Mesorhizobium japonicum MAFF 303099: one gene and its partners. The main gene of each other region encodes a partner of the protein of the gene in region 2 in a complex. Links are inferred from orthologs where the notes say so. Each region holds a gene or a part of one and is shown on either strand. Other genes may lie near its edges.

Evidence for each region.
Region 1: the proteins of accD (region 2) and accB are in contact, whole or in part, in a solved structure (PDB 8UXZ), measured with the Escherichia coli proteins. The link is inferred for Mesorhizobium japonicum MAFF 303099 from one-to-one orthologs.
Region 3: the proteins of accD (region 2) and MAFF_RS15110 are in contact, whole or in part, in a solved structure (PDB 8UXZ), measured with the Escherichia coli proteins. The link is inferred for Mesorhizobium japonicum MAFF 303099 from one-to-one orthologs.
Region 4: the proteins of accD (region 2) and accC are in contact, whole or in part, in a solved structure (PDB 8UXZ), measured with the Escherichia coli proteins. The link is inferred for Mesorhizobium japonicum MAFF 303099 from one-to-one orthologs.

The regions. Positions count from the first base shown.
Region 1 is NC_002678.2:137,732-144,633, forward strand. The notes cover bases 1-2,746. They hold accB (acetyl-CoA carboxylase biotin carboxyl carrier protein), read right to left. Parts: upstream 1,730-2,746; coding sequence 1,271-1,729; downstream 1-1,270. Other genes in these bases: accC (acetyl-CoA carboxylase biotin carboxylase subunit), read right to left, coding at 1-1,260; aroQ (type II 3-dehydroquinate dehydratase), read right to left, coding at 1,756-2,190; MAFF_RS01875 (DsbA family protein), read right to left, coding at 2,336-2,746. In the rest of the region: more of MAFF_RS01875, read right to left, coding at 2,747-3,136; MAFF_RS01880 (tetratricopeptide repeat protein), read right to left, coding at 3,201-4,592; MAFF_RS01885 (pyridoxal phosphate-dependent aminotransferase), read left to right, coding at 4,740-5,888; MAFF_RS01890 (glutaminase), read left to right, coding at 5,893-6,840. UniProt on the Escherichia coli protein: This protein is a component of the acetyl coenzyme A carboxylase complex; first, biotin carboxylase catalyzes the carboxylation of the carrier protein and then the transcarboxylase transfers the carboxyl group to form malonyl-CoA.
Region 2 is NC_002678.2:4,011,714-4,018,851, reverse strand. What follows is about bases 1-2,982. They hold accD (acetyl-CoA carboxylase, carboxyltransferase subunit beta), read right to left. Parts: upstream 1,964-2,982; coding sequence 1,037-1,963; downstream 1-1,036. Other genes in these bases: trpB (tryptophan synthase subunit beta), read right to left, coding at 2,914-2,982; trpA (tryptophan synthase subunit alpha), read right to left, coding at 2,012-2,851; MAFF_RS20800 (bifunctional folylpolyglutamate synthase/dihydrofolate synthase), read right to left, coding at 1-917. Also shown: more of trpB, read right to left, coding at 2,983-4,164; MAFF_RS20780 (phosphoribosylanthranilate isomerase), read right to left, coding at 4,253-4,912; MAFF_RS20775 (hypothetical protein), read left to right, coding at 5,037-5,255; MAFF_RS20770 (M48 family metallopeptidase), read right to left, coding at 5,256-6,014; MAFF_RS20765 (DUF2852 domain-containing protein), read right to left, coding at 6,117-6,599; MAFF_RS20760 (benzoate/H(+) symporter BenE family transporter), read right to left, coding at 6,717-7,138.
Region 3 is NC_002678.2:2,879,523-2,886,473, reverse strand. Bases 3,146-5,940 are described here. They hold MAFF_RS15110 (acetyl-CoA carboxylase carboxyltransferase subunit alpha), read right to left. Parts: upstream 5,121-5,940; coding sequence 4,170-5,120; downstream 3,146-4,169. Other genes in these bases: MAFF_RS15105 (site-specific tyrosine recombinase XerD), read right to left, coding at 5,219-5,940; MAFF_RS15115 (L,D-transpeptidase family protein), read right to left, coding at 3,146-3,929. Also shown: MAFF_RS15130 (D-alanyl-D-alanine carboxypeptidase family protein), read left to right, coding at 1-1,116; MAFF_RS15125 (CobW family GTP-binding protein), read left to right, coding at 1,206-2,333; MAFF_RS15120 (sulfurtransferase TusA family protein), read right to left, coding at 2,350-2,589; more of MAFF_RS15115, read right to left, coding at 2,598-3,145; more of MAFF_RS15105, read right to left, coding at 5,941-6,136; MAFF_RS15100 (hypothetical protein), read right to left, coding at 6,162-6,314; MAFF_RS15095 (shikimate kinase), read left to right, coding at 6,526-6,951. UniProt on the Escherichia coli protein: Component of the acetyl coenzyme A carboxylase (ACC) complex. First, biotin carboxylase catalyzes the carboxylation of biotin on its carrier protein (BCCP) and then the CO(2) group is transferred by the carboxyltransferase to acetyl-CoA to form malonyl-CoA.
Region 4 is NC_002678.2:132,664-139,698, forward strand. The notes cover bases 4,157-7,035. They hold accC (acetyl-CoA carboxylase biotin carboxylase subunit), read right to left. Parts: upstream 6,329-7,035; coding sequence 4,985-6,328; downstream 4,157-4,984. Other genes in these bases: MAFF_RS01850 (hypothetical protein), read left to right, coding at 4,157-4,344; aat (leucyl/phenylalanyl-tRNA--protein transferase), read right to left, coding at 4,355-4,972; accB (acetyl-CoA carboxylase biotin carboxyl carrier protein), read right to left, coding at 6,339-6,797; aroQ (type II 3-dehydroquinate dehydratase), read right to left, coding at 6,824-7,035. Outside these bases: MAFF_RS01825 (AIM24 family protein), read left to right, coding at 28-726; panC (pantoate--beta-alanine ligase), read right to left, coding at 790-1,641; panB (3-methyl-2-oxobutanoate hydroxymethyltransferase), read right to left, coding at 1,638-2,498; MAFF_RS01840 (NADH:ubiquinone oxidoreductase subunit NDUFA12), read left to right, coding at 2,729-3,127; MAFF_RS01845 (DUF2155 domain-containing protein), read left to right, coding at 3,286-3,882; more of MAFF_RS01850, read left to right, coding at 3,958-4,156. UniProt on the Escherichia coli protein: This protein is a component of the acetyl coenzyme A carboxylase complex; first, biotin carboxylase catalyzes the carboxylation of the carrier protein and then the transcarboxylase transfers the carboxyl group to form malonyl-CoA.

The DNA of each region.
Region 1 (6,902 bases), 3.9 Mb from region 2 along the record:
AAACAGCGGCAACGTCGTCTTGATGCCGTCGACGACGAATTCATCCAGCGCCCGGCGCAGCCGCATCATGCATTCGACGCGGTTGCGCCCATGCACGATCAGCTTGCCGATCAGGCTGTCGTAATAGGGCGGGATCTTGTAGCCGGAATAGACGCCGGAATCGACGCGGATGCCGAGACCGCCTGGCGTGTGGAAATGCGTGATGGTGCCGGGCGAGGGGGTGAAGGTGCGCGGATCCTCGGCATTGATACGGCATTCGATGGCGTGGCCATTGAACTTGATGTCTTCCTGCTTGACCGAAAGACCGCCGCCGGAAGCGACGCGGATCTGTTCATGCACGAGATCGATGCCGGTGATTGCTTCCGTCACCGGATGCTCGACCTGCAGGCGCGTGTTCATCTCGATGAAATAGAACTCGCCATTCTCGTAGAGGAACTCGATCGTGCCGGCGCCGGAATAGCCGAGATCGGCAATGGCCTTGGCGCAGATGCCGCCGATGCGGGACCGCTCCTCGGCGTTGAGCGCCGGCGAATTGGCCTCTTCCCAGACCTTCTGGTGACGCCGTTGCAGCGAACAGTCGCGCTCACCAAAATGCACGCCGCGGCCAAATCCGTCGCCGAACACTTGCACTTCGATGTGCCGCGGCTTCTGCAGGTACTTCTCGATGTAGACGGCGTCGTCGCCAAAAGCCGCGCCTGCTTCCGAGCGCGCCGTCTGCAGGGCGACCTCGAGGTCGGCCTCGCTGTGCGCGACCTTCATGCCGCGCCCGCCGCCGCCGGCCGAAGCCTTGATGATCACGGGATAGCCGATTTCGGCGGCGATGCGCTTGGCTTCCTTCTCCTCGGTCACCGCGCCGTCGGAACCGGGCACCACCGGAATGCCGAGGCGCTTGGCGGTGCGCTTGGCCTCGATCTTGTCGCCCATGATGCGGATATGATCGCCGGACGGGCCGATGAAGGTGATGTTGTGCGCGGCCAATATGTCGGCGAACTTGGCATTCTCAGACAGGAATCCATAGCCCGGATGCACTGCGTCGGCGCCGGTGATCTCGCAGGCCGCGACGATCTGATGGATGTTGAGATAGCTGTCGCGCGATGGCGGCGGGCCAATGCAGACGCTCTCGTCGGCAAGCCGCACATGCATGGCGTCGGCGTCGGCGGTCGAATGCACCACCACCGTCTGGATGCCGAGTTCCTTGCAGGCGCGCAGCACCCGAAGCGCGATTTCGCCGCGATTGGCGATGAGGATCTTCTGGAACATCCGGCCCGCTCTACTCGATCACGACGAGCGGCATGCCGTATTCGACCGGCGTCGCATCCTCGAACAGGATCGCCGTCACGGTGCCGGCGCGCGGCGAGGGGATCTGATTCATCGTCTTCATTGCCTCGATGATCAGCAGCGTCTGGCCTTCCTTGACCTTCTGGCCGACCTCGATGAACGGCTTGGCATCGGGCGACGGCGCCAGATAGGCGGTGCCGACCATTGGCGAGGCTACCGCGTTCTTCGACACGTCGACCGTGGCCGGAGCGGCCGCGACCGCAGGCTGGGCTGCTGCCGACGCATAGCTGGGCTGGGATGCGGCGATCGCATGGACGGCAGGGGCCTGCCGCGACACGCGCACCTTCAGGTCGCCCAGTTCAACCTCGATCTCGGTCAGGTTGGTGTCGTTCAGTATGCCCGCCAGATCGCGGATCAGTTGCTGGTCAACACCGGTCTTCTTTATCGACATTTTCGAGCCTTCTGTTTGTTGGCCAGTCATAGGCGTGCGGCCAGCGCCTGTAGCGCCAGCGTGTAGCCGAGCGGCCCAAAGCCACAGATCATGCCGACGGCGACCGGCGCGACCATGGAGACGTGGCGGAATGATTCCCGCGCATGGATGTTGGAAAGGTGAACTTCGGCGACCGGCAGCGGCGCGATCGAACGGATGGCGTCGTGGATCGCGATCGAGGTGTGGCTGTAGGCGCCTGGATTGATGACGATGCCGGCAGCCTTGTCGCCGGCTTCCTGGATCCAGTCGACGAGGTCACCCTCGTGGTTCGACTGGCGGAAATCGATCCCGAGCCCGAGCGACGCGCCGGCCTGCTTGCAGTCGTCAGCGATCGCGGCAAGCGTCTTGCCGCCATAGATGCCCGGCTCGCGCTTGCCGAGCGCGTTGAGATTGGGACCGTTCAGGACGAAAACCGTTTTCAAAAAACCCGACCTTTTCCGGCGCCGGTATCAAACCGGCGCGCTGGGCCTCTATACCGGGCATAGTCGTCCGCGAAAAGAGCGCAAGTGCGTTCTTTCACTGTCCACAACAGGCCGAAATGCGCCGGTGAAGGAAACCCCGGGCTGATCAAAGCGCGGCTTTCGCCGCCTTGATCTTTTCCGCCAACACGTCCTGCCCGAGAGCCCCGAACACGACCTCGTTGCCGACCACGTAGGACGGCGTTCCGGTGATCGCCAGCTTGTTGGCAAGATCGTAGGTCTTGGAGAAGGCCTCGGGGATCGAAGCATCCTTCATCTTCTCGCGCAGCGTCGCCTCGTCGGCGCCCAGCGAAAGCGCGACCTTGATCGCGGCCGCCTCGGTGGCGCGTCCCTGGCCGCCGAGCAGCGCATTGTGGAACTCGCCGTACTTTTCCGGCATCATCAGGTGGAACGCCATCGAAACGACGCTGGCTTTCTGCGAATCCGGGCCGAGGATCGGGAATTCCTTGAGCACGAAGCGCAGATCCGGATCGGATTTGGTCAGCGCCCGCATGTCCTCGATGGCGCGTTTGCAGAAGCCGCAATTGTAGTCGTAGAACTCGACGATCGTCACCTTGCCGTTCGGATTGCCGACGACGCCGTCGAAGGCGGAGTTGAAGATCTGGTCCTTGGCGCCCTTGATGACGCCGAGCGAGGCGATGCGCTGCTCTTCCTTCTGCTTGGCCTCGAGCGCGTCCTGCACTTCGAGCAGCACCTCAGGGTTCTTCAGGAGATAGTCACGGATGATCCCTTCGACCTCGGCACGGTCGATCTTGGTATCGGCGGCCGTCTGGACAGGCTGCGCCGTACCGGCCTTGGCCATCTGTGGGCTGCCGGCCACGAAACCGAAAGCCAGCATGGCAAGGACTACAGCGACCCCCGTGGTGCCCAGCAGCAGTGCCTTTTTCATCGTTTTCGTTCCTTTTGCCTGTTTCCTGGTCCGGCTGTGTCGCAGTGCGTGACCGGAAGGTTCACTAGATCTTGTTTGACGATTTGTAGTTTATGATGTCCTGGGCGCGTATCCAGCGCGGCTCGCCGCGCTTCATCTGCTGCTGCGCCCGCATGGCGAAGATCTTCGCATCCTTGTAGTTACCGGAATAGAAATGACCTTCCGCCGTGGCCAGCTCGGCGCCCGGTATGTCACCCAGCTCGCCGTAAGCCTGGGCCAGGTAGCGATAGCCTTCGGAATTTTCCTTGTCGCGGCCCAGGCCATTGTTGATCTGCACGACGGCTTTCTTCAGCGAGTCTGGCGTGCCGACCGCCATCAGCGCCTGGCCGAGCGAGACAGGCAGCAAGCCGGACCGCGCCGGATCGAGGCTGACCGCCTTGGCGTAGGCTTCCGCCGCGTCCTTGGGCTTGTTCGCCTTCATCAAGATGTCGCCGCGCAACTCCTGGAAATAGGCATTCTTCGGCTGCGCCTTGATCAGGGCATTGGTCTTGGCGAGTGCGCCGGCGATGTCGCCGTAAAGGTAGGTCGATTGGGCGTCGCCATACTGCGCGGCGAGGCTGCCTCTCATCTTTTGCAGCAGCCGCGCCGCGGCGGCCTGGCCTTCCATGTAGACGGCGATCTTCACCCGCATCATGTCATGGCGCTGCTGCAGCGTCGGCGGGTCGAGCTTGTCGACATTGGGGCTCTGCTTCACCAGCACTTCGAGATTGGCGATGCGCTCCTGCGGCATCGGATGGCTGATCCGATAGGGATCGACTTGCGCACCCGACAGCGACAGCGCGGTCTGGAACCTCCGGAACGTCTTCAGCATGCCCATGCCGGACTGGCCGGTGGCGTTGAGATAGGTGATGGCGGAGCGGTCGGCCGTTATCTCCTCGGTGCGCTGATAGGCGAGGATGCTGCGCTGTGCCATCTCGCCGCCGCCGGCGGCCACGCCCATGCCGGCGCCGGCAAGGCCGCGGCTGTTGGTGGTCGCGCCAGCGACGATCGCGCCCGCGCCAAGCAAGGTCGCAATGATGGCCATCGTCTTGGCGCGCTCGAGCTGGTCACGCAGTTTCTGCTGGTGGCCGCCGGCGATATGGCCGGCCTCGTGCGCGATGACGCCGATGATCTCGTTGGGCGTTTCCGCCGTCATCAGCGCGCCGGTGTTGATGAACAGCCGTCGCCCGGTGACAAAAGCGTTGAAGCTGGAATCATTGACCAGCACGATGTCGATGCCGTCATTCGCCAGCCCGGCTGCCTTGAAGATCGGCCGTGCATAGTCGCGCACCAAAGCCTCGATCTCGGCATCGCGCACCACCGGAACGCTCTGGGCGAAGGCGGTGACCGAACTTGCCACGGCAACGGCAAGGCCGAGCGAAAGCGTCGTGAAAACACGCGCGATCCTGGCAATCGTCGATCTGGGTCGGCTCAACATGACGTGTTCACTGGTAGACGAGCGGGCGAAAGATGAAAAGTCGGCACCGGAAAACTTCCTCAACTTGTGATCCTCACATCAATCGGGCATTTGTGCGGCGCATGTATTCGGGGGCGTGGCGCGCCCAACCGTCGGGATAGGGATAAAATGGTCGTTTCGCTCTCGCGTCGTGGCAATGTCGAGCCGTTCCACGCCATGGATGTGCTGGCCGAAGCGAACCGGCTGAAAGCGCAGGGTGTGCCGGTGATCTCCATGGCGGTCGGCCAACCGTCCGATCCGGCGCCCGTACGGGTCCGAGCCGCCGCGGCCAGGGCCTTGCAGGACGGTCGCATCGGCTACACCGACACGCTGGGGCTAGCTGGCCTGCGCAAGGCGATCGCCGAGCACTACGCGGATCACTATAGGCTGGAAGTCGAGCCCGCCCGGATCGCGGTGACCACCGGATCGTCCGCGGCCTTCAATCTCGCCTTCTTGGCTATGTTCGATCCGGGCGATCGCGTTGCCATCGCGGCACCCGGCTACCCTGCCTATCGCAACATCATGGCGGCGCTCGGCATCGATGTGGTCGAGATCGAGCTCGGCGACGCGGCCTATCTGCATGCCGGTCATCTTGAGACCGCGCATCGCGAGAAACCGCTGAAGGGTGTGCTTTTTGCAAGTCCGGCCAATCCGACCGGTGCCGTCATACCGGCCGACGAACTGTCGGCGCTGGTCAATACGGCGGAGGCACTGGGGATCGCCGTCATTTCCGACGAAATCTACCACCGGTTGGCCTATGGTGCGCCTGACACCACCGCACTTGCCTTCGGCAACAGCGTCACGGTGATCAATTCCTTCTCGAAATACTACTGCATGACCGGTTGGCGCATCGGCTGGATGGTGTTGCCGGAAGAGCTGGTGCGGCCCGTCGAGCGCATCGCCCAGAGCCTCTACATTTCGCCGCCGGAACTCTCGCAGATCGCCGCGATCGAGGCCTTTGCCGCCACCGAAGAGCTGGAGGCGGTCAAAGGCCGCTATGCCTGGAATCGCGAACTGCTGATGAAGCGCCTGCCGGAACTCGGCTTTCCGCTGGCCGCGCCCATGGACGGCGCCTTCTATGCGTTTTGCGATGTCACCCGCCACAGCAATGACAGCATGGCCTTCGCGCGCAAGATGCTGGCCGAGGCGCATGTCGCGGCGACGCCCGGCCGCGATTTCGACACCCAGGCCGGACATCGCACGATGCGGTTTTCCTACGCCGGCAGCCATGACGACATGGTCGAGGCGATGGCGCGCATCGAACGCTGGTTGAGGTAGCGCCATGCCGGAACTCGAACGGGCCCCCAAACTTGATCAAGCATTGGCCGAAGTCGCCGCCGAAATGGCCGAACGCACCGATCGCGGCGATGTCGCCACCTACATTCCTCAGCTGGGCAAGGTCGATCCAAGGAAATTCGGCATTGCCGCCGTCACCAATGACGGCCGCGTCCTGGTGGCCGGCGATGCCGACCAGGCTTTTTCGATCCAGAGCATCTCCAAGGTGTTCACCTTGACGCTGGCGCTCGGCAATGTCGGCGACGCGCTGTGGCAGAGGGTCGGGCGCGAGCCGTCGGGCAATCCGTTCAATTCGATCGTCCAGCTCGAACACGAGAACGGCATTCCGCGCAATCCGTTCATCAATGCCGGCGCCATCGTCATTTCCGACATCCTGCTTGCCGGTCATCAGCCGCGCGAGGCGATCGGCGAGATCCTGCGCTTCATCCAGTTCCTGGCCGACGACGACACCATCATCATCGACCGCGAGGTCGCTGCCTCCGAGCGCGCCACCGGCTATCGCAACTTCGCGCTCGCCAACTACATGAAATCCTTCGGCAATCTTCATCATGCACCGGAACTGGCGCTGGGCGTCTATTTCCACCATTGCGCCATCGCCATGAGCTGCCGGCAACTGGCGATGGCCGGCCGCTTCCTCGCCAATGGCGGCAAGAACCCGGCCACCGGTCATTCCGTGGTATCGGCGGAGCGAGCGCGGCGCATCGGCGCCATGATGCTGACCTGCGGCCACTATGATGGCTCCGGCGATTTCGCCTTCCGCGTCGGCATTCCGGGAAAAAGCGGCGTCGGTGGCGGCATATTGGGCATTGTGCCGGGTGTGGCGTCGCTTGCGGTGTGGTCGCCCGGGCTCAACGCCAACGGCAATTCCAAGCTGGGTTCGATCGCGCTGGAGAAGCTGGCCAGGATGATGAACTGGTCGATCTTCGCGCCATAAATTTTTGCAGCCTGCCGCACGTGAAAAATCCCGCGCCGTCTTTCGATCGGCGCGGGATTTTC
Region 2 (7,138 bases):
AGATCCGTCAGCCGACCCTGCGCCAATTTCTGCATGCGGCCGGGCCAGGCGACATGGGTCATCGCCTTCTCGGCGGCGCGGTGGCTGATCTCGAAGCCGGCCGCCTTGACCGCGGCGATCGCCGCGGCGGCATTGGCGAACTGATGCCGTCCCGGCAGACGCGGCGGCGGCAAATCCATCAACCCATCCTCGTCCTGGTAGACCATGCGGCCGTTTTCTTCGAAGGCGAGGAAATCCTGGCCATAGACGAAGGTCGGGCACTCCAGCCGCTCGGCGGTCTCGATCAGCACCTGCAGCGCCGTCTCGCTTTCCTGCGCGCCGATGACCACCGGGCAGCCGCGCTTCATGATGCCGGCTTTTTCGGCGGCGATCAGTTCGACCCGGTCGCCGAGATAGGCTTCATGGTCCATCGACACCGGCATGATCACGGTCACGGCGGGCCTGGTGACAACATTGGTGGCATCGAAGCGGCCACCGAGGCCGACCTCGATGATGGCGGCTTCGGCCGGATGTTCGGAAAACAGGATGAAGGTGACGGCGGTGAGGATCTCGAAGACGGTGATCTTCTGGCCGTCATTGGCCTTGGCGACGCGGGCAATGGCCTCGGCGAAGGTCTCATCGTCGACGAGTTTGCCGCCGCCTTCAGCGGCCAGCCGGTAGCGCTCGGCCCAGTTCACCAGGTGCGGCGAAGTGTGGACATGGACTAGGTGGCCGGCGGCTTCGAGCAGCGCGCGGGAAAAGGCGGCGCAGGAACCCTTGCCGTTGGTGCCGGCGATGTGGATGACCGGCGGCAGCAGGTCCTGCGGATTGCCAAGCCGCTCCAAGAGCCGCGTGATGCGGTCGAGCGAAAGGTCGAAACCTTTCGGATGAAGCGCCATCAGGGCTTCGATTTCGCGGTCGGCGGCAAGCGTTGTCATGGCTAAATCCCGGCGCATGGCCCGAGCACCAGAATCAATCCGGAATGGCCATGGCAATCAAAAGGCTACAGCGCGCCATGGACATGGCGCAATCGCTGTTCGCGGCGGTTGATGTCGCCTCAGGCTTGCGGCCTGGCTTCGGCGGCAACCACGGCGGGCGGCAGGATTTCCGGCTCCAGCGGCTTCTGTTCGCCCGGCATCTTGAGCAGCATCTTCAGCAGCCGCGCGATCGTTTGGCGCATCTCGAGCCGCGACACCACCATGTCGACCATGCCGTGCTCCATCAGATATTCTGAGCGCTGGAAGCCGTCCGGCAGTTTCTCGCGGATGGTCTGTTCGATGACGCGCGGCCCGGCAAAGCCGATCAGCGCGCCCGGCTCGGCGATATGCACGTCGCCCAGCATGGCATAGGAGGCGGTGACGCCGCCGGTGGTCGGGTTGGTCAGCACGACGATATAGGGCAGGCCGGCTTCCTTCAGCCGGTCGACGCCGACCGTGGTGCGCGGCAATTGCATGAGGGACAAAATACCTTCCTGCATGCGCGCGCCGCCGGAGGCGGCAAACAGGATCAGCGGTCGCTTGCGTTGCAGGGCGACCTCGAAAGCATGCACGATGGCGTCGCCCGCCGCCATGCCGAGCGAGCCGCCCATGAAGGCGAAATCCTGCACCGTCACCACCACCGGCAGGCCCTCGATGGTGCCCAGCGCGTTCACGATGGCGTCTTCCAGGCCGGTCTTGGCCTTGGCGTCCTTCAGTCGGTCGGTATAGCGCTTCTCGTCGCGGAACTTCAGCGGATCCAGCACAACCTTGGGGTTTTCGAGCTGCTCGTACCTGCCGTCATCGAGGAAGTATTTCAGCCGCTCCTTGGCCGAAATCTTCATGTGGTGGCCGGAAGACGGGATGACGAACTGATTGGATTCCAGATCCTTGTGGAACACCATTTCGCCGGTCTCGGGATCCTTGATCCAGAGATTCTCGGGCATGTCGGTGCGCCGGCCGAGCATCGAATTGATCTTCGGGCGAACGTAATTGGTGATCCAGTTCATCGCTTCGGCTCCTGTCCTGACGAAGAGTTGGCTAAAGACGTAGGAAAACTATTCGGCAGCAGCAAGGCGGGCCGAACGCACGCCTTGCGCCAGGCCGCTGACCAGTGTGGCGACGGCCTCGGCCGGGTCGGCGGTCTTTTCGCCCTTCGGCCCCAACACATTGGCGACCGCATTGACGATTGCCGTGCCGACGACAACGCCATCGGCGTTGGCGCCGATGACACGCGCCTGTTCGGCGGTCTTGACGCCGAAGCCGACGCAGACCGGCAGGTCTGTGTGACCCTTGATGCGGTTGACTGCCGCCGCCACCTTGCCGGTGTCGGCCAGCGCCGAACCGGTGATGCCGGTCATCGAGACGTAGTAAACGAAGCCGGAGGTGTTCTGCAGCACCTTGGGCAGGCGCTTGTCGTCGGTGGTCGGCGTCGCCAGGCGGATGAAGTTGATGCCGGCCTTCAACGCCGGAATGCAGAGTTCCTCATCCATTTCCGGCGGCAGGTCGACGACGATCAGCCCGTCGATGCCGCTGGCCAGCGCGTCTTTCAGGAAGCGGTCGACGCCATAGATGTAGATCGGGTTGTAGTAGCCCATCAGCACGATCGGCGTTTCATTGTCGCCGGCGCGGAACTCGGACGCCATCTTCAGCGTCTTGACCAGCGTCTGGCCGCCTTTCAGCGCCCGCAGCCCTGCCGCCTGGATCGCCGGACCGTCGGCCATCGGATCGGAGAACGGCATGCCGAGCTCGATGATGTCGGAGCCGGCGCCGGGGAGCGCCTTCATGATCGACAGCGAGGTATCGTAGTCGGGATCGCCGCCCATGAAATAGGTGACGAGTGCCGGGCGGCCTTCGGTCTTCAGCTTCGCCATGCGGCGGTCGATGCGGGTCGTCATGTCTGGCCCTTTGGACGAATTTTGCTCATAATCAACTCCCAAATCGAAACTGTCCAAAGGGCCTAGATCTCCATGCCCAGCATCGAGGCCACCGTGTGCACGTCCTTGTCGCCACGGCCGGACAGGTTGACGATGACGATCTGGTCCTTGTCCATGGCAGGCACGATCTTCACCGCGTGGGCGATGGCGTGCGCGGATTCCAGCGCCGGGATGATGCCTTCGACGCGCGTCGTCAGCTTGAAGGCTTCCAGCGCCTCGTCGTCGAGGATCGGCACATATTCGACGCGGCCGGAATCGCGCAGCCAGGAATGCTCCGGGCCGACGCCGGGATAGTCGAGGCCGGCCGAGATCGAATGGCCGTCCATGATCTGGCCGTCGGCATTCTGCAGGAGATAGGTGCGGTTGCCGTGCAGCACGCCGGGAGAACCGGCATTCATCGAGGCGCAGTGCTCGATGCCGTCGAGGCCGCGCCCGCCGGCTTCGATGCCGATGATGCGCACGTCCTTGTCGTCGAGGAAGGGATGGAACAGACCGATGGCATTCGAGCCGCCGCCGACAGCGGCAATGATGGTGTCGGGCAGCCGGCCTTCCTGTTCGAGGATTTGCGCGCGCGCCTCGGTGCCGATCACCGACTGGAAGTCGCGCACCAGCTCCGGATAGGGATGCGGGCCTGCGGCTGTGCCGATAAGATAATAGGTGTCCTCGACATTGGTGACCCAATCGCGAAGGGCTTCGTTCATGGCGTCCTTCAGCGTGCCGTGGCCAGCGGTGACCGGCCGCACTTCGGCGCCGAGCAGCTTCATGCGAAACACGTTCGGGCTCTGCCGGGCAACGTCGGTGGCGCCCATGTAGACGACGCAGGGATAGCCGAAGCGGGCGGCGACGGTGGCGGATGCCACGCCATGCTGGCCGGCGCCTGTCTCGGCGATGATGCGCTTCTTGCCCATGCGCTTGGCCAGCAGGATCTGGCCGAGGCAGTTGTTGATCTTGTGCGACCCGGTGTGGTTCAGGTCCTCGCGCTTGAAATAGACTTTGGCGCCGCCCCCGAGGCCCTTCGCCGAGGAAACCTCGCGAAGATGCTTCGTAAGACCCTCGGCGAAATAGAGCTTCGACGGGCGTCCGGCATAGTGGGTCGAAAGATCGGTCAGCTCAGCCCTGAAATCCGGATCGTTCTTGACCTCGTTCCAGTGCCGCTCCAGGTCGAGGATCAGCGGCATCAGCGTTTCTGCGACGAAACGGCCGCCGAAAATGCCGAACATGCCCTGCTCGTCGGGTCCGGTGCGGAAGGAATTGGGCGTCGCCGGCTGGTCCATCGCCGATCTCCTAAATCTTATGTTTTGAGCATGTCCTTGTCGGAAAACCGGTTCCCATTTTTCCGGGACATACTCTTGTTTAAAGGCGTTAGGCGGCCCGGTCGTCGCGTGCTGCTCGGACGGCCCGGAAAAACTGTTCGATAAGCGCCGGATCCTTGACGCCCGGCGCGCTTTCCACGCCCGACGAAATGTCTATTCCGGGCGGGTTCGCAAGCCGAAGGGCATCGCCGATATTGGCGGCGTTGAGCCCACCGGAAAGCATGTAATCGACGCCGGCGTCAAGGCCGGCAAGGATGCGCCAGTCGAAGGCGACGCCATTGCCACCCGGCAGTTCGGAGCCTTTCGGTGGCTTGGCATCGAACAGGAACCGGTCGGCAATGCCAATGAACGGTCTGATCCGGTCGAGGTCGGCGGCCTCGCTGAGCGGCAATGCCTTCATCACCGGCAAGCCATAGCGAGCCTTCAGTTCAGCCACCCGTTCGGGGTGTTCCGAGCCGTGCAACTGCAGCATGTCGGGCTGCATGGCCGAGACAATCTCGTCCAGGAAAGCGTCGGTTGCATCGACCGTCACAGCAACCGCCACGGCCTTGCCGCGCGCGGCTTCGCGCAGACGCCCGGCTTCCGCCGGCTCGACATAACGCGGGCTCTTCGCGAAGAAGATAAAGCCGACATGGCTGGCACCGCCGCCGAGCGCCGCGGCCATTGCCTGGTCGGTCTTCAAGCCGCAGATTTTGATGTCGAGCGCCATGGCGCGGGAATTGGCATGAAATCGAGACAGAGTCGAGAAAAAGCATACTGTTTGCCGGCAACGCCAAAGGCGCTACCTATTGATGACGGGTTTAATTGGCAGCATGCAGGGCGGGAGAACGATCATGGCCGACAGAACGGTTGCGGAACTGAAGCAGAAGATCGCGCAGGCGCGCGAAGTCATCGCCCATCTGATGGACAAGGCCGCCTTCAACGGCGCCGAGGCGCATCGGGCGCTCGACTATTTCGGCAGCGATGAATTTGACCGGAATTTCCTGCCCTGGCCGCATCATGGCGATGAAGGGCTGCGCCCCGAGGAACTCAACGCCGCGAATGACGATTGACTACTCGAACATGATCGCCTGCAGCGCGCCGCCGTTGCGCTTCAGCCAGTCCTTGCAGCGGTCGGTGTCGGGGCAGAGTTTTTCGCACAATTTCCAGAATTTCGGGCCGTGGTTCATCTCCTTGAGATGCGCGACCTCATGCGCCACGAGGTAATTTATAACAGGCTGCGGCGCCATCATGATGCGCCAGGAGAAGGAGAGATTGCCTTCCGAGGTGCAGGAGCCCCAGCGGCTCGACGTGTCCTTGTAGCGGATCGCCTTGGCGCGCTTGCCGAGCGCCTCGGTGTGCTTGATCACCAGCTTCTCGATCTCCTTCTTGGCCTCGCGCTTCAAGAAGTCGGCGATACGGCGCGGCAGATGTATCCGGTCGCCATGGACGATCAGCAGTGGCCCACGCTCGTCGCGCGACACGGTGACGGTGCCGCGCTTTGACGGCTCATGGACGATGCGGTGCGGCACGCCCCGGATCGGGATCTTGATGCCCGGCCGCACTTGCGGGCGCGTCGGCACCTTGGCCAGGCGCTGCTCCAGCCAGTCCTGATGGCGGTCGAGGAACCTGTCCACCTCGCCACGGCGCAGGCCGGGCGGCACGGTGATGCGCAGGCCCTGGCCGCCGGAATCGATGCGCAGCGTCAGGCGCCGTGCGCGGGCGCTCTCGACGATCTTGAGCGGCAGCGTGCGACCGGCGACGCAATATTCGCGCTCCACGACTGGCGTGGCCTTGGGCTTCGTCAGATTGCGGAAGAATCCGATGGTCATGGCGGGACGATACGCGATTCGAGAAAAACGACTAGAACAAAAAAGAAACGGCGCCGCTCACGCGACGCCGTTTTTTTTCACGATCGGGCTTGTCGCACAGCCTCAGTCGTCAAGCAGGTTCGAGCCCTTGCCGCGCTTGGTCGGGGTCGTGCCGGTGTTCGGATCGGTCTTCGCCGGCGCGGTCGACTTGTTGCGCTTGGCCATGAAGCGATCGAACTCGTCCTGATCCTTGGCGCGGCGCAGTTCGCGGGCATAGTCGTCGAACTCGGTCAGCATGTCGTCGAGCTTGCGGCGTTCCTCGGCGAGGCGCTCGAGCTCCTTTTCGCGCCAGTCGTCGAAAGCGACGTTGCCGGTGCGGGCGGAGCCATTGCCCCAGCGAGCGGCCTTGTCGGAACCGCGGCGGCAGCCGGCGAAGATGCCGTCGGTCGCACGGTTGACGTCACGCTTGAAGCCGTCGAGCCGGTCGCCCCAGATGATGTAGGCGAGCATGGCGAAGCCCAGCGGCCAGAACACCATGAAGCCGATCACCATCAACGCGATGGTTGCCGGCGTCCAGGCCGGGCGGATCAATGCAGATGTGTTCATTTTCTCCCATTCCTTCGGTTGGAGACAGCCAGGACCGGCTGCGTGGAATCGAAATGGGAAGGCAAAAACGGCGATTCAAGACAATGTCCGCCAAAACCGGACAAGGGTTTGAAATGACTATCGCTTTTTGAGCCTGTCGAGGAAAAGCACGACCAGCCCTGCGATCAGCCCCCAGAATGCCGCGCCAACGCCGAACAGGGTCAATCCCGAAGCGGTGACGACAAAGGTGACGATGGCGGCCATGCGGTCGCCCTCATCCTTCAGCGCGATCGCCAGCGCGTTGGCCAGCGAGGCCATCAGCGCCAGACCCGCCACCAGCACGATCAGGCTTTGCGGCAGGACGGCGAAGATCGCCACCAGCGACGCGCCGAAAATCGCGAAGATGACATAGGCGAGCGCATAGAAGGGGCCGGTCTTCCAGCGCTCGGCGGGGTCGGGATGGACGTCCGGCCCAGTGCAGATCGCCGCCGAAATCGCCGCCAGATTGGTGGTCGAGCCGCCGAACGGCGCCGACAGCAGGGAAAACAGGCCGGTGACGC
Region 3 (6,951 bases), 1.1 Mb from region 2 along the record:
GTCCTGGCCGGGTCGGCGCTGGCCAATCCGGTGGTTGTCTTCGACCTGAAGAACGGCCAGATCCTGCAGCACCAGGATGCCTTCAAACGCTGGTATCCGGCCTCGCTTAGCAAGCTGATGACCGCCTACGTGACTTTCCGGGCGATCGCTGCCGGCGAGGTCCAGCTCGATTCGCCAATCAAGGTGACCAAGCATTCCGCCGGCGAGCCGCCAAGCAAGATGGGGTTCAAGCCGGGCTCGGTCATGCGGCTCGACAATGCGCTGAAGATGATGCTTGTCAAATCGGCCAATGACATCGCCATGGCGGTCGGTGAGAATGTCGGCGGCTCGCAGGCCGCCTTCGCCGAAAGGATGAATGCCGAAGCGGCGCGGCTCGGCATGAACGGCACCCATTTCGTCAATCCGAACGGCCTCTACTCGCCCGACCAGTACACGACGGCGCGCGACCTTTCGGTCCTGGTGATGGCGATCCGCCGCGAGTTCCCGCAATATGCGCCATGGTTCTCGATCGAAGGTCTTGCGGTCGGCAAGAAGGCCATTCCGAACTACAATCTCCTGATCGGCCGCTATCCCGGCGCAGACGGCATGAAGACAGGCTTCGTCTGTCCTTCCGGCTTCAACATGATTGGTTCGGCGACGCGCAACGGCCGCACGCTGGTCGCGGTTGTGCTCGGCGAGAAGTCGGCGGTCAGCCGTGCCGAGGCCGCGGCAAAACTGCTCGACCAGGGGTTTGACACGCCCACGGCCGGTTCGGCCACCGTCGCCACACTGGCGCCCTATGGCGACACGGTCTCGCCCAACGACATGCATGACGAGATCTGCAAGAAGAAGAAAACGTCGGAGGAGCAGTCCGAGGCGCCGCCTGCGGCTGCCGCCAAGGACGCGCCGAAATCGCCCTATCAGGAAAAGCTCGACCATGTGCCGACGCTGGTTGCCGTCGGCCTCGGCGGCGCCACCGGTCCGGCGCCGAAGGCGATGCTCGACCAGGGTGGCCAGGAATATGCTGACGTGCCGATCCCGAACTGGCGGCCCGATCAGCCGGCGCCGACCGGCGCCGGTCCGGCCGTTGCCGGTTCCGCCGCGCAAGGCGACCAGCCGGTCAAGGTCGCGAACTAGAGCATGATCCCGAACCGAAGGTCCGCGTCAGCGAAACTTGGAATCCGGTTTTCGGAAAAGATCATGCTCAAACAAAGAGACAGAGCCCGATGAATGGGTTCCCGATTCCCGTCTCGGTGCTGACCGGCTTCCTCGGCGCTGGCAAGACCACGCTGCTCAATCGGCTGCTGAAAGACCCGGTGCTGGCCGACACCGCGGTCATCATCAACGAGTATGGCGAGGTGGCGATCGACCATCTGCTGGTCGAGCAGGCTTCCGACGGCATCATCCAGCTTTCCGACGGCTGCCTGTGCTGCACCGTGCGCGGCGAACTGGTCGACACGCTGGCCGATCTGGTCGACCGGCTGCAGACCGGCCGTATCGCCCGTCTCGCCCGCGTCATCGTCGAGACCACGGGGCTGGCCGACCCGGCGCCGGTGCTGCAGTCGATCATGGCGCATCCGGCGCTTGTCCAGGCTTTTCGGCTCGACGGCGTCATCGCGCTGGTCGATGCGGTCAATGGCAATGCCACGCTCGACGCTCATGTCGAGGCAGTCAAGCAGGTCGCCGTCGCCGACCGCATCGTGCTGAGCAAGGTCGACCTGGTGACCGATACCGGCGATCTCGACACGCTGCGGGCGCGCCTGCGGCAGATCAATCCGGGCGCCGAACTGCTTGATGCCGGCCATTTAACAACCGGCGTGGCGGCGCTGTTTGATTGCGGCCTCTACAACCCCGCCACCAAATCCGCCGATGTGCGCCGCTGGCTCGGCGAGGAAGCGGCGCACGACCATGCCCACGGCCATCACCATGACGGTCATGACCACGGGCATGACCACGATCACAGTCATGATCATGGCCATCGCCACGATTCCCGCGTGCGCTCCTATTCGCTGGTCCATGACGGTCCGGTGCCGTTTTCAGCGATAGAAATGTTCCTCGACCTGTTGCGTTCGACGCATGGCGAGAAGCTGCTGCGCATGAAGGGCGTGATCGAACTCAGCGAAGATCCGTCACGCCCGCTGGTCATCCACGGCGTGCAGAAGATCCTGCATCCGCCGGCAAGGCTGCCCGCCTGGCCGGACGGCCAGCGCGGCACGCGGCTGGTGCTGATCACGCTCGATATGCCGGAAGACTATGTGCGCCGGCTGTTCGCCGCCTTCACCAACCGGCCGTCGATCGACACACCCGACCGCGCGGCATTGGAAAACAACCCGCTGGCGATTGCCGGACGATAGCGTTTTGCATCGAAATTCAGACGGTCTCGCCGCGCTCGACCAGGAACCGGTGGCCGCCTGATACCGCCGCTGTTTCAACCAGCTGGTGGCCGGCATCCGAGCAAAAGGCGGGAATATCGATGACGGCGAGGGGATCGGTGGTCTCGAGCCAGAGACGGCTGCCCGGCTGCATTCCCGCCAGCCGCTTCTTTGCCTTCAGCACCGGCAAAGGGCAGTTCAGCCCTTTCAGGTCGTAGATAGCGGTATCCCCGGCCAAGACCAAGCTCAGCCGCCGAACATGCCGAGCAGCTTGTTCTTCAGCTTCGTCACCCGGCTCTCATCAGCGCTCGCTGCCTGCGTTTCGGCTTCCGGCGCCGCCTCCGTCGGGGCGGCGATGGTGGCGGTGGCGACTGGAGCTTGCTTGGCGGCCTTGGCCGCTTCCTTTGCCGCCACGGCTTGCGCCTTGGCCGCTTCCTTTTCGGCCAGCGCCTGCGCCTTTGCGGCCTCCTTGGCCTGCTTGGCGGCCTCTATGGCGGCCAGCCTCTGTTCCTCGGCCTTCTGCTTGGCGGCCTTTTCGGCGTCCAGTGCCGCCATCTTGCGGCCGGCGGGCGAATCGATGCGGCCCATGCGCGCCGTCTCGGTCACCGAGCCGTCGGAATTGAGCGAGGGCGGATCGATCGGCACGCGCTCGCCGCGCGCGCGGCGCTTCGACCAGTCCGAAACGATACTGGCTTCCTTGACGCCGGCGATGGTCGGCTTCGGTGGCGGCACGCTTGCCTTGAGCGCGCTGTTGAAGGCCGCGTCATAGGTGCTCTGATAGGCGTTATAGGCGCTCTTCAGCGAATCCGGCTGCGTGGTTGCCGGGCATGGTCCGGTCGGATCGAATGTCTGGCCGTCGGCGGCGACCTGGTTGAAGACGTAGCGCTTCTCGCAGACATCGACCTTCGGCGGCACCTTGGTGACCTCGAAATTGTCGTAGCCGACCTTCAGCATCTTCCAGAACTCGTAGTTCGGGTCGTTGCGATAGCGCGCCATATTGGCGGCGGTCATGCGGAACGGAAAGGCTTCGACCTGGAACTCCGTTTGCCCACCCTGGAAGGCGTCGCGGCCGAAGGCATAGATCTGCTCGATCTGGGCGTCGGTCATCGAATAGCAGCCCGAGGACGAACAGGCGCCATGCACCATCAGGTTCTGGCCGGTGCGGCCATTGGCGCGGTCATAGGCGTTGGGAAAGCCGATGTTGAAGGACAGATGGTAGTTGGAACGCGGATTCATCTGCGACGGGCGGACCGTGTAGAAGCCTTCCGGCGCCTGGCGGTCGCCTTCGGTGTATTTGGGACCCAGCTTGCCCGACCATTTGCAGATGTCGTAGCTCGCCACCATGTCGTAGCGGCCGTTGGTCTTGGCCTTCCAGATCTCGAGCTTGCCCTCTTCCTTGAAGATGCGCGCCATCACCGAGGAGGTGCGCACCATGCCCTTGGCCTTCATGTCGGCAAGGATCTTGTCCGGCAGCGGCTTGTTGGCTTCCGGGGCAAAGTCCTTCATCGACGAATCATTGCAGCCGGCGATGGCTATCGAGGCGGCGAGGACTCCGGTGCGGGCGAGCTTGGCAAACATGGATGCGGCTATGTCTTTTCCCTCGGGCCAATGGCTTCGAAACGGCCGAGCCCGTATGCTGAACACCGACGGACCGTAAGCCCGTTAACCTTGAAAATTCCTTACCGCAAGCTACGACCAACCCCTCACGGCAATTTCATTGACCCGAATCCGGCGGCATTTTTGTGGCGAAATTGCACATTGCCGCCACATTGCCGCGGGCGCGGGGCTTCCAATGGCCTTGTCCACCGGCAGATGCCGTCAGAGGCTGCGGCCCATCGCCAGATATTTCTCGCGGCGCTGTTCGCGGAAGTCGGTGTTGGCGCCGGCGAATTCCTTCATCGTCTTGGCAATGAGGTCGCCGGTCGCGGCAATCACCTTTTCGGGCGCACGCTGGGCACCGCCCATCGGCTCGGGGATGATGGCGTCGATGATCTTCAGTTCCAGAAGATCCTGCGCGGTGATCTTCATATTGGTCGCCGCGTCCTTGGAGCGCGTGGTGTCGCGCCACAGGATCGAGGCCGCCCCCTCCGGCGAAATCACCGAATAGATGGCGTGTTCGAGCATATAGACGCGGTTGGCGGTGGCGATCGCGATGGCGCCGCCCGAACCGCCTTCGCCGATGACCACCGAGATCGACGGCACTTTCAGTGCGAGGCAGGCCGAGGTCGAGCGGGCAATGGCTTCGGCCTGGCCGCGCTCCTCGGCGCCGACGCCGGGATAGGCGCCCGCCGTGTCGACCAGCGTCAACAGCGGGATCTTGAAGCGGTCGGCCAGTTCCATCAGCCGGACCGCCTTGCGGTAGCCTTCCGGGCGCACCGAACCGAAATTGTGCCTCAGGCGGCTGGTCGTGTCCGAGCCCTTCTCCTGGCCGATGATCGCGACAGGCTCGCCGCGGAAGCGGGCAAAACCGCCGACGATCGCCTGGTCCTCGCCGAAATTGCGGTCGCCGGCGAGCGGCGTGAAGTCGCTGAACAGGCCTTTGATGTAGTCGACGCAGTGCGGCCTGTCGGAATGGCGGGCCACCTGCACCTTCTGCCAGGGCGTCAGCGCCTTGTAGAGATCGCGCAGCGCGTCGCGCGAACGCTTCTCCAGCCTGGTGATCTCATCGGCGACATCGACCGCCTCGCCATTCTCGGCAAGCTTCTTGAGCTCGAGGATCTTGAGCTCGAGATCCTGCACCGGCTTTTCGAAATCGAGGTAATTATACATGCTTGAGCGGACCGATACGTCGGAAGGCAAGGACTGCGGAACCCTTGAAACCAAGGCTCCCGGCGGTGAAATATCGTCCTCACATAGCGATATGAGGCCTAGTCGGCAAGCGGATGATGATCGTTGACCAGCCGCACCAGCCGCTCCTCCAGCACATGGGTGTAAATCTGTGTCGTCGATATGTCGGCATGGCCGAGCAGCTGCTGTACCGCCCTGAGATCGGCGCCGTTCTGCAGGAGATGGCTGGCGAAAGCATGGCGCAACACATGCGGCGATATCTTGGCCGAGGCGATGCCGGCCCGCGCCGCCAGCCCTTTCAGGTCACGGGCAAAGACCTGGCGCGAGAGATAGCCGCTGTCGGACGCGGCCGGAAACAGGAACGGGCTGTCGGCGAAGGCGGGCACTCCGGCGCGGGCGGCAAGCCAGGCGCGCATCGCCACCCGCGCCTTGGCCGACAGCGGCACCATGCGTTCCTTGTCGCCCTTGCCGCGCACCATGAAGAAACGGTCGTCGCGCTGCGCAACCGTCACCGGTAGGCCGACCAGCTCGGAAACGCGCAGGCCGGTGGCGTAGAGCACCTCGACCAGCGCATGCAGGCGCAGGGCGGCCAGCCTGTCACTGTAGCCGAGCCCGGCGTCGCCAGCTTCCACCGCGGCGCGGTCGATCAACCGGCCGGTCTCGGCCTCGCTCATCGTCTTGGGCAGCGGACGGGCCTTTTTCGGGCTGTCCAGCGTGCCGGTCGGGTCGTCGGTGCGCAGGCCCTCGGCGTAGAGGAACTTAAAGAACTGGCGGATCGCCGACAGTTTGCGCGCCTGCGAGGTCGGCGCGAAGCCGCGCTCGGCGATGTCATCGAGATAGGCGCGGATATCGGCGGCGGCCGCACCGGCAAGCCCACCATCGATCCCGCTCGAAGCGTCTTCGAGGTCGCGGCGGTAAGAGGACAGTGTGTTTTCGGCGGCGCCGCGCTCGGCGCTCATCATTTCCAGAAAGGCCTCGATGCGGGCGGCGCTGTTCATCCTCGGGGATCAGTTTTCTTCTGGGTCAGTTTTTCTTGGGGTTCAGCTTTTCCGGCGGGATACGCACGCTCATCTCCGCTCTTTTGGGCTCGACGAACATCACCAATGCGAACATCGTACCATAGGCTATGCCGGCCAGAATCGCGAGGATCACGACAAAGCGAAACAGTGTCGGCATCAATTTTCGCCCGTCTTCTTGTTCTGCGTTTCCAAACCCTGTGCCCTTATGGGACGCCAATCCGACCAATTCAAGGAAGAAGCGGAGGCCTGTCAGCAACTTCTGATGCAGGCATCCTCCACCCGATATAGGCTTGCCTATGCTCGGCACGCTTGACGCAAACCGGCTTTTCATGTCGATACGCCGGCAAAGAGGGCCCAAGAAACAGCTGATGAACGCGCACCAGGCAAATCCCCCAGGCGAGAGCCTCGCCGCGCTGCTTGGCCGGCTGGGCAGCCGGTCCATCGTCTTTGTCGGCCTGATGGGCGCCGGCAAGACGGCGATCGGGCGCAAGGTGGCGACGATGCTTTCGCTGCCTTTCATCGACAGCGACCAGGAGATCGAGAGCGTCTCGCGCATGACCGTGCCGGAGCTGTTCGAGCGCTATGGCGAGGCCGAGTTCAGGGCCCTGGAGCAGCGCGTCATCCTGCGCGTGCTGGAAAATGGCCCGCAGGTGCTGTCGACCGGCGGCGGCGCCTTCATGAACGCGCAGACGCGCGAGGCCATCGCCGGCCATGGCGTGTCGGTGTGGCTGAAGGCCGAGCTCGACCTTCTGATGGACCGGGTCTCGAAGAAGCAGAACCGGCCGCTGTTGAAG
Region 4 (7,035 bases), 3.9 Mb from region 2 along the record:
GAACGCTGGGCAGCGCTGGGGGGAACCATGCCAAGCTTGCCGGAACTGATGCCGACGCAGGTGTCGGACGAAACCTTTGGTGGCGTCACCTACCACATAGCGGGCGAACTGGTGCCCGTGCTTTCGGTCGATGTGACGCAAATGCCTGTCTATTTCGAGCACCACATCCTGTTGTGGAAGAACTCCACCATCACCATCGGCCTGAAAACGCTGAAGGGCGCGCTGAAGCGTATGATGGCCGGCATGCAGATCTTCGTCACCGAGGCGTCGGGAGCGGGCATCATCGCCTTCAGCCGTGATGGACCCGGCCACATCGTGCCGATCCATCTCAGGCGTGGCGAGGAGATCCAGGTGCGCGAACACCAGTTCCTCGCCGCCACTGGCAATGTCGACTACACATTCGAGCGTGTGCGCGGCCTGGCGACGATGCTGTTCGGCCAGAGCGGCTTCTTCATCGACCGTTTTCGCGGCGATGGCGGCGACGGCATTGTCTGGCTGCACGGCTACGGCAATGTCTTCGAAAAGACGCTTGCTGCTGGCGAGACCATCGACATCGAGCCGGGCGGCTGGCTGTTCAAGGATGCCTCCGTCAGGATGGAAACCAAGATCGATCGCCTGTCGAGCGGCTTCTTCGGCGCCAATATGAACTTCATCGTCAACCGCTTCACCGGCCCGGGCCGCGTCGGCATCCAGTCGATGTATCTGCATATGCCGACGGAGGAGTAAGCGTGTGCCGGAGATCGCGGATGGGTGGCGCCAGGGCACAAAGCGTGGCGTAGCCCGATCCGCTCAGGCAACGGGAACGTCCACATTGTCGATCAGTCGCGTCTTGCCCAGCCAGGCGGCGGCGAGAACACGGCCCGCGCGGTCGCGGCGCCAGGGCGCAAGCGTCAGGCTTTCGCGGGCCTCGACATAGTCGATCTTCTGGAAGCCTGCAGCGATGAGCGCGCGGTTGGCTTCTCCGGTTGCGTCATCTTGATGGGTGCCTGCCGCCAGTGCCGCTGCCGCCTTGTGCAGGATCACGTTGAGCCGGCGGGCGACAGCGAGTTCAGCCTCGTCGAGATAGGCGTTGCGTGACGACATTGCGAGGCCATGCGCGTCGCGTATGGTCGGGGCGCCGATGATCTCGACGGGAAGGTCGAGGTCGCGGCAGAGCTGCCTGACGACGCAAAGCTGCTGGTAGTCCTTCTCGCCAAAGACCGCACAGTCGGGCGTCGCCTGCAGAAAAAGCTTGGCCACCACGGTGGCGACGCCCTCGAAGAAGGTGGGGCGGAAGTCCGATTCGAGCCCGGCGGACGGGCCGCCGACCGAGATCCTGGTGGCAAAGCCGGCGGGATACATCGCGCCGACCGTCGGCGTGAAGGCAAGATCGGCCTTGACCCTTGCCAGCAGGTCGAGGTCGCGGGCGAGCTGGCGCGGGTACTTGTCGAGATCCTCGCTCGGCGCGAATTGCGTCGGGTTGACGAAGATCGACACCACGCAGCGCTCTGCTTTTTCCCTGGCGATCCTGATCAGGGAGAGATGACCCTCATGCAGCGCGCCCATGGTTGGCACCATGGCAACGCGCAGGCCGTCGCGCCGCCAGTCACTGACCTGCGCGCGAAGTGCAGCGACGCTGTTGACGACCTCGGGACGGCTCATGATTCATCCCCGCCGTTTAAGTCCGAAGAGGCTTTTGAACCCGAAAAGACATGGCTAGGGCCGGGGAAAGTCCGGTCTCGCACCTCCGCTGCGTAGCGCTCGGCGGCGTTCGCGATCACGCTGCGCAGGTCGGCATATTCCTTGACGAATTTCGGCACGCGATCGACGGTTAGCCCGACCATGTCGTCGATGACCAGAATCTGGCCATCGCAGTCGCCGCTGGCACCGATGCCGATGGTTGGAATGGCGATGCGGCGTGTGATGTCGGCGGCGACCGCCTCGATGGTGCCCTCGATGACCACGGAGAACGCGCCGGCCTTTTCGACGGCGCGCGCGTCCGCCATCAGCGCCGCGACAGTCTCATCCGTGCGGCCCTTGATCTTGTAGCCGCCGTCCTTTTCCACCGATTGCGGCAGCAGGCCGATATGACCCATGACCGGAATGCCGGCGGCGGCGATTGCCGCAATCTGCCCGGCCATGTCGACGCCGCCTTCAAGCTTCACCGCCTGGCAGCCGGTCTCGTCAACGATGCGCCGCGCTGAGGCCACAGCCTGCGCCGCCGAATCCTCGTAGCTGCCGGCCGGCATATCGACGACCACGCAGGCCCTGGCCGAGCCGCGCATCACCGCTTGCCCATGCGCGATCATCATCCCCAGCGAGGCGCCGAGCGTCGTCGCATGGCCATGCAGGACCATGGAGACGCTGTCGCCGACCAGAAGCAGGTCGACATGCGGGTCGAGCAGGCGGGCGACGGGATAGGTGTAGGCGGTCAGGCAGACCAACGGGACGCCGCCCTTACGGCGGCGAATCAGCTCCGCGCCGATGCGAATGTCGGTGGTCGGCAGTTTCGTGGCCAATCGTCACCTCCCTCGGCCCATGGCTGGATTGGATATCCGCATGGGCGCGCTGAGCTTTAGAAAGAGCGCAAAGGCTTGGCAAGCGCACATCCTGTCGCCTCTGCGGATCGCAGGCCTGTGTCGGCACCCCGGCGCGCCATTTGCGCGCTCCCCGTGGCAAAACCCTTGCCTTCCCGAAGGCCTGACGCCATAAGCAGGAAACAGGCGCCGCCAGCGCAAAGGGCTCTGAGATGAAGACTTTCCTGACGCAGTTTTTCACCTGGTGGAACAGCCAGACGCTGGGAACACGTCTGCACACCTGGCGGTACGGCAAGAGGGTTGGCCAGGACGAGGTCGGCAATGTTTATTACGAAGGTGGCATCGATTCGGAAGGTCGCACGCGCCGCTGGGTCATCTACCGCAACTATTCGGAAGCTTCGGCCATACCGCCGGGCTGGCATGGCTGGATCCACCACCGCGTCGATCTCGCCCCGGCCAGCGAGGACTACAAGCCGCGCGACTGGCAGAAGCCGCATCAGCCCAATCTGACCGGCACGCCGGCGGCCTACCGCCCGAAGGGCTCGGTGCTGACCAATCAGCATCGCCCACAGGTTACCGGTGACTACGACGCCTGGACGCCAGGGTCGTAACGGCCCCGGCTTGTACGATACTCCGACTTGTCACAGCACGAAGTGCAGGCCGGTCCTTTGTCGCCACAATTGGTGTTTAGCTGCTTGCTGATCAGAAAACGGCGACTAGCCTTGGCGATCGACGGAATCACCCGGGCACGAACCACCGGTACCCCTATATGAGCTTTTTCAATCGGATATCGACGGGCGGTCTGACGCTAGCCGCCGGCCTCGCCGTCAGCACCGCGGCCTTTGCGGCGTCGCCCGCACCGGCGACACCCGCCGCTCCCGCACCAGCCGCGCCCGCGGGATCGGATCGCATCACCAACCCGGTTGCCGAGTTTGCCGGCATCGACAAGATCACCGGCCGCATCATCACCTTCGACGTCTACATCGATGAGACGGTGCAGTTCGGCGCTTTGCAGGTGACGCCGCGCGTCTGTTATTCCCGGCCGCAGAACGAGGAGCCGAAGACCGATTCCTTCGTCGAGGTCGACGAGATCACGCTCGACCGCAAGATCCGCCGCATCTTCACCGGCTGGATGTTCGCCGAAAGCCCGGGCCTCAACGCCGTCGAGCATGCCGTCTATGACGTCTGGCTGAAGGAATGCAAACAGAAGTCCGATGTGCCGGCGCCGGATGCCACCAAGGCTGATGCACCCAAGGCCGATGCTTCGAAGCCGGTCGCGACCAAACCAGCCGCCGCCAAGCCTGCGGCCAGCCCGGATGCGGAACAGCCCGATCCCACGCAACCGGATACATCAGACGCCAACTGATCCCTGGGAACCGTCGTGGCCACCATGCGTTGGACCACAGACGACCGCGCATCGACGCGCCCGGAGGATATTTCGATGTCGGACACCAAGCGAATCACGGCCAGCAAGAAAGAACTGCTGGAACTCGAAAAAGGGTTCTGGACCGGCGACGCGGCCTATTACGCGGCCAATGCCGATACGGAATGCCTGGTGGCCTTTCCGCAAATGGCAAAGGCGATGGACAATGCCGACTTGGCCAAGACCGCGACCAAACCCAATCGCTGGCGCGATCTCGATATCGAGCTCAAGGGAATAATCGAGCCTGGCAGCGACATCATCATGCTGACCTATGAGGCGCATGCGACACGCGAGAACGGCGAACCCTACGCCGCGCTGGTCAGCACCGGCTATGTCCATCGCGTCAACGGCTGGAAGATGATGTTCCACTCGCAGACGCCGATCGAGGTAGCGGCCGCGAAGTAGGGCCCAATCCCTACGGAAAAAAGATAGCCTCGCCCTTCAGTGCTTCGGCCAACATCTTCTCATACTTGCCGCGCGGGACGTCGACAGCGCCGAAGCGCTTGAGGTGCTCTGTGGTGAATTGCGTATCAAGCAGAGCGAAGCCACGTGCCTTCAAGCGCTCGACAAGATGCACGAGGCAGATTTTCGACGCATCCGTCTCCTTGGAAAACATGCTTTCGCCGAAGAAAACCCGTCCAAGCGACACGCCATAGAGGCCGCCGACCAACTGGTCCTCGCGCCAGGCCTCGACCGAATGGCAATGGCCCATTCGGTGCAACTGGACATAGGCCTCGCGGATCGGCGCGTTGATCCAGGTCGAGCGCCGCTCCTCGCGCTTTTCGGCACAGCCGTCGATCGTCGCCTCGAAATCGAAGTCGAAACGGATGTCGAACAGGCTTTTGCGGATCGTCTTCCGCAGGCTTTTGGGCGTGTGGAACCCGTCGAGCGGGATGATGCCGCGCGTCTCCGGCCGCACCCAGAACACTTCTGGGTCGCTGGCGCTTTCGGCCATCGGGAAGACGCCCGAAGCGTAGGCCTTGAGCAGAAGGTCGGTAGGGATGCGATAGCCAGGCGCGTAAGGGCGGGTCATCGCGTCCCCGGACTACTCTTCCTTGGCCAGGTATTTTTCCAGCCAGTGGATGTCATAGTCGCCATTGGCGATGTCGGCATTGCCGACCAGATCGCGAAACAGCGGCAACGTCGTCTTGATGCCGTCGACGACGAATTCATCCAGCGCCCGGCGCAGCCGCATCATGCATTCGACGCGGTTGCGCCCATGCACGATCAGCTTGCCGATCAGGCTGTCGTAATAGGGCGGGATCTTGTAGCCGGAATAGACGCCGGAATCGACGCGGATGCCGAGACCGCCTGGCGTGTGGAAATGCGTGATGGTGCCGGGCGAGGGGGTGAAGGTGCGCGGATCCTCGGCATTGATACGGCATTCGATGGCGTGGCCATTGAACTTGATGTCTTCCTGCTTGACCGAAAGACCGCCGCCGGAAGCGACGCGGATCTGTTCATGCACGAGATCGATGCCGGTGATTGCTTCCGTCACCGGATGCTCGACCTGCAGGCGCGTGTTCATCTCGATGAAATAGAACTCGCCATTCTCGTAGAGGAACTCGATCGTGCCGGCGCCGGAATAGCCGAGATCGGCAATGGCCTTGGCGCAGATGCCGCCGATGCGGGACCGCTCCTCGGCGTTGAGCGCCGGCGAATTGGCCTCTTCCCAGACCTTCTGGTGACGCCGTTGCAGCGAACAGTCGCGCTCACCAAAATGCACGCCGCGGCCAAATCCGTCGCCGAACACTTGCACTTCGATGTGCCGCGGCTTCTGCAGGTACTTCTCGATGTAGACGGCGTCGTCGCCAAAAGCCGCGCCTGCTTCCGAGCGCGCCGTCTGCAGGGCGACCTCGAGGTCGGCCTCGCTGTGCGCGACCTTCATGCCGCGCCCGCCGCCGCCGGCCGAAGCCTTGATGATCACGGGATAGCCGATTTCGGCGGCGATGCGCTTGGCTTCCTTCTCCTCGGTCACCGCGCCGTCGGAACCGGGCACCACCGGAATGCCGAGGCGCTTGGCGGTGCGCTTGGCCTCGATCTTGTCGCCCATGATGCGGATATGATCGCCGGACGGGCCGATGAAGGTGATGTTGTGCGCGGCCAATATGTCGGCGAACTTGGCATTCTCAGACAGGAATCCATAGCCCGGATGCACTGCGTCGGCGCCGGTGATCTCGCAGGCCGCGACGATCTGATGGATGTTGAGATAGCTGTCGCGCGATGGCGGCGGGCCAATGCAGACGCTCTCGTCGGCAAGCCGCACATGCATGGCGTCGGCGTCGGCGGTCGAATGCACCACCACCGTCTGGATGCCGAGTTCCTTGCAGGCGCGCAGCACCCGAAGCGCGATTTCGCCGCGATTGGCGATGAGGATCTTCTGGAACATCCGGCCCGCTCTACTCGATCACGACGAGCGGCATGCCGTATTCGACCGGCGTCGCATCCTCGAACAGGATCGCCGTCACGGTGCCGGCGCGCGGCGAGGGGATCTGATTCATCGTCTTCATTGCCTCGATGATCAGCAGCGTCTGGCCTTCCTTGACCTTCTGGCCGACCTCGATGAACGGCTTGGCATCGGGCGACGGCGCCAGATAGGCGGTGCCGACCATTGGCGAGGCTACCGCGTTCTTCGACACGTCGACCGTGGCCGGAGCGGCCGCGACCGCAGGCTGGGCTGCTGCCGACGCATAGCTGGGCTGGGATGCGGCGATCGCATGGACGGCAGGGGCCTGCCGCGACACGCGCACCTTCAGGTCGCCCAGTTCAACCTCGATCTCGGTCAGGTTGGTGTCGTTCAGTATGCCCGCCAGATCGCGGATCAGTTGCTGGTCAACACCGGTCTTCTTTATCGACATTTTCGAGCCTTCTGTTTGTTGGCCAGTCATAGGCGTGCGGCCAGCGCCTGTAGCGCCAGCGTGTAGCCGAGCGGCCCAAAGCCACAGATCATGCCGACGGCGACCGGCGCGACCATGGAGACGTGGCGGAATGATTCCCGCGCATGGATGTTGGAAAGGTGAACTTCGGCGACCGGCAGCGGCGCGATCGAACGGATGGCGTCGTGGATCGCGATCGAGGTGTGGCTGTAGGCGCCTG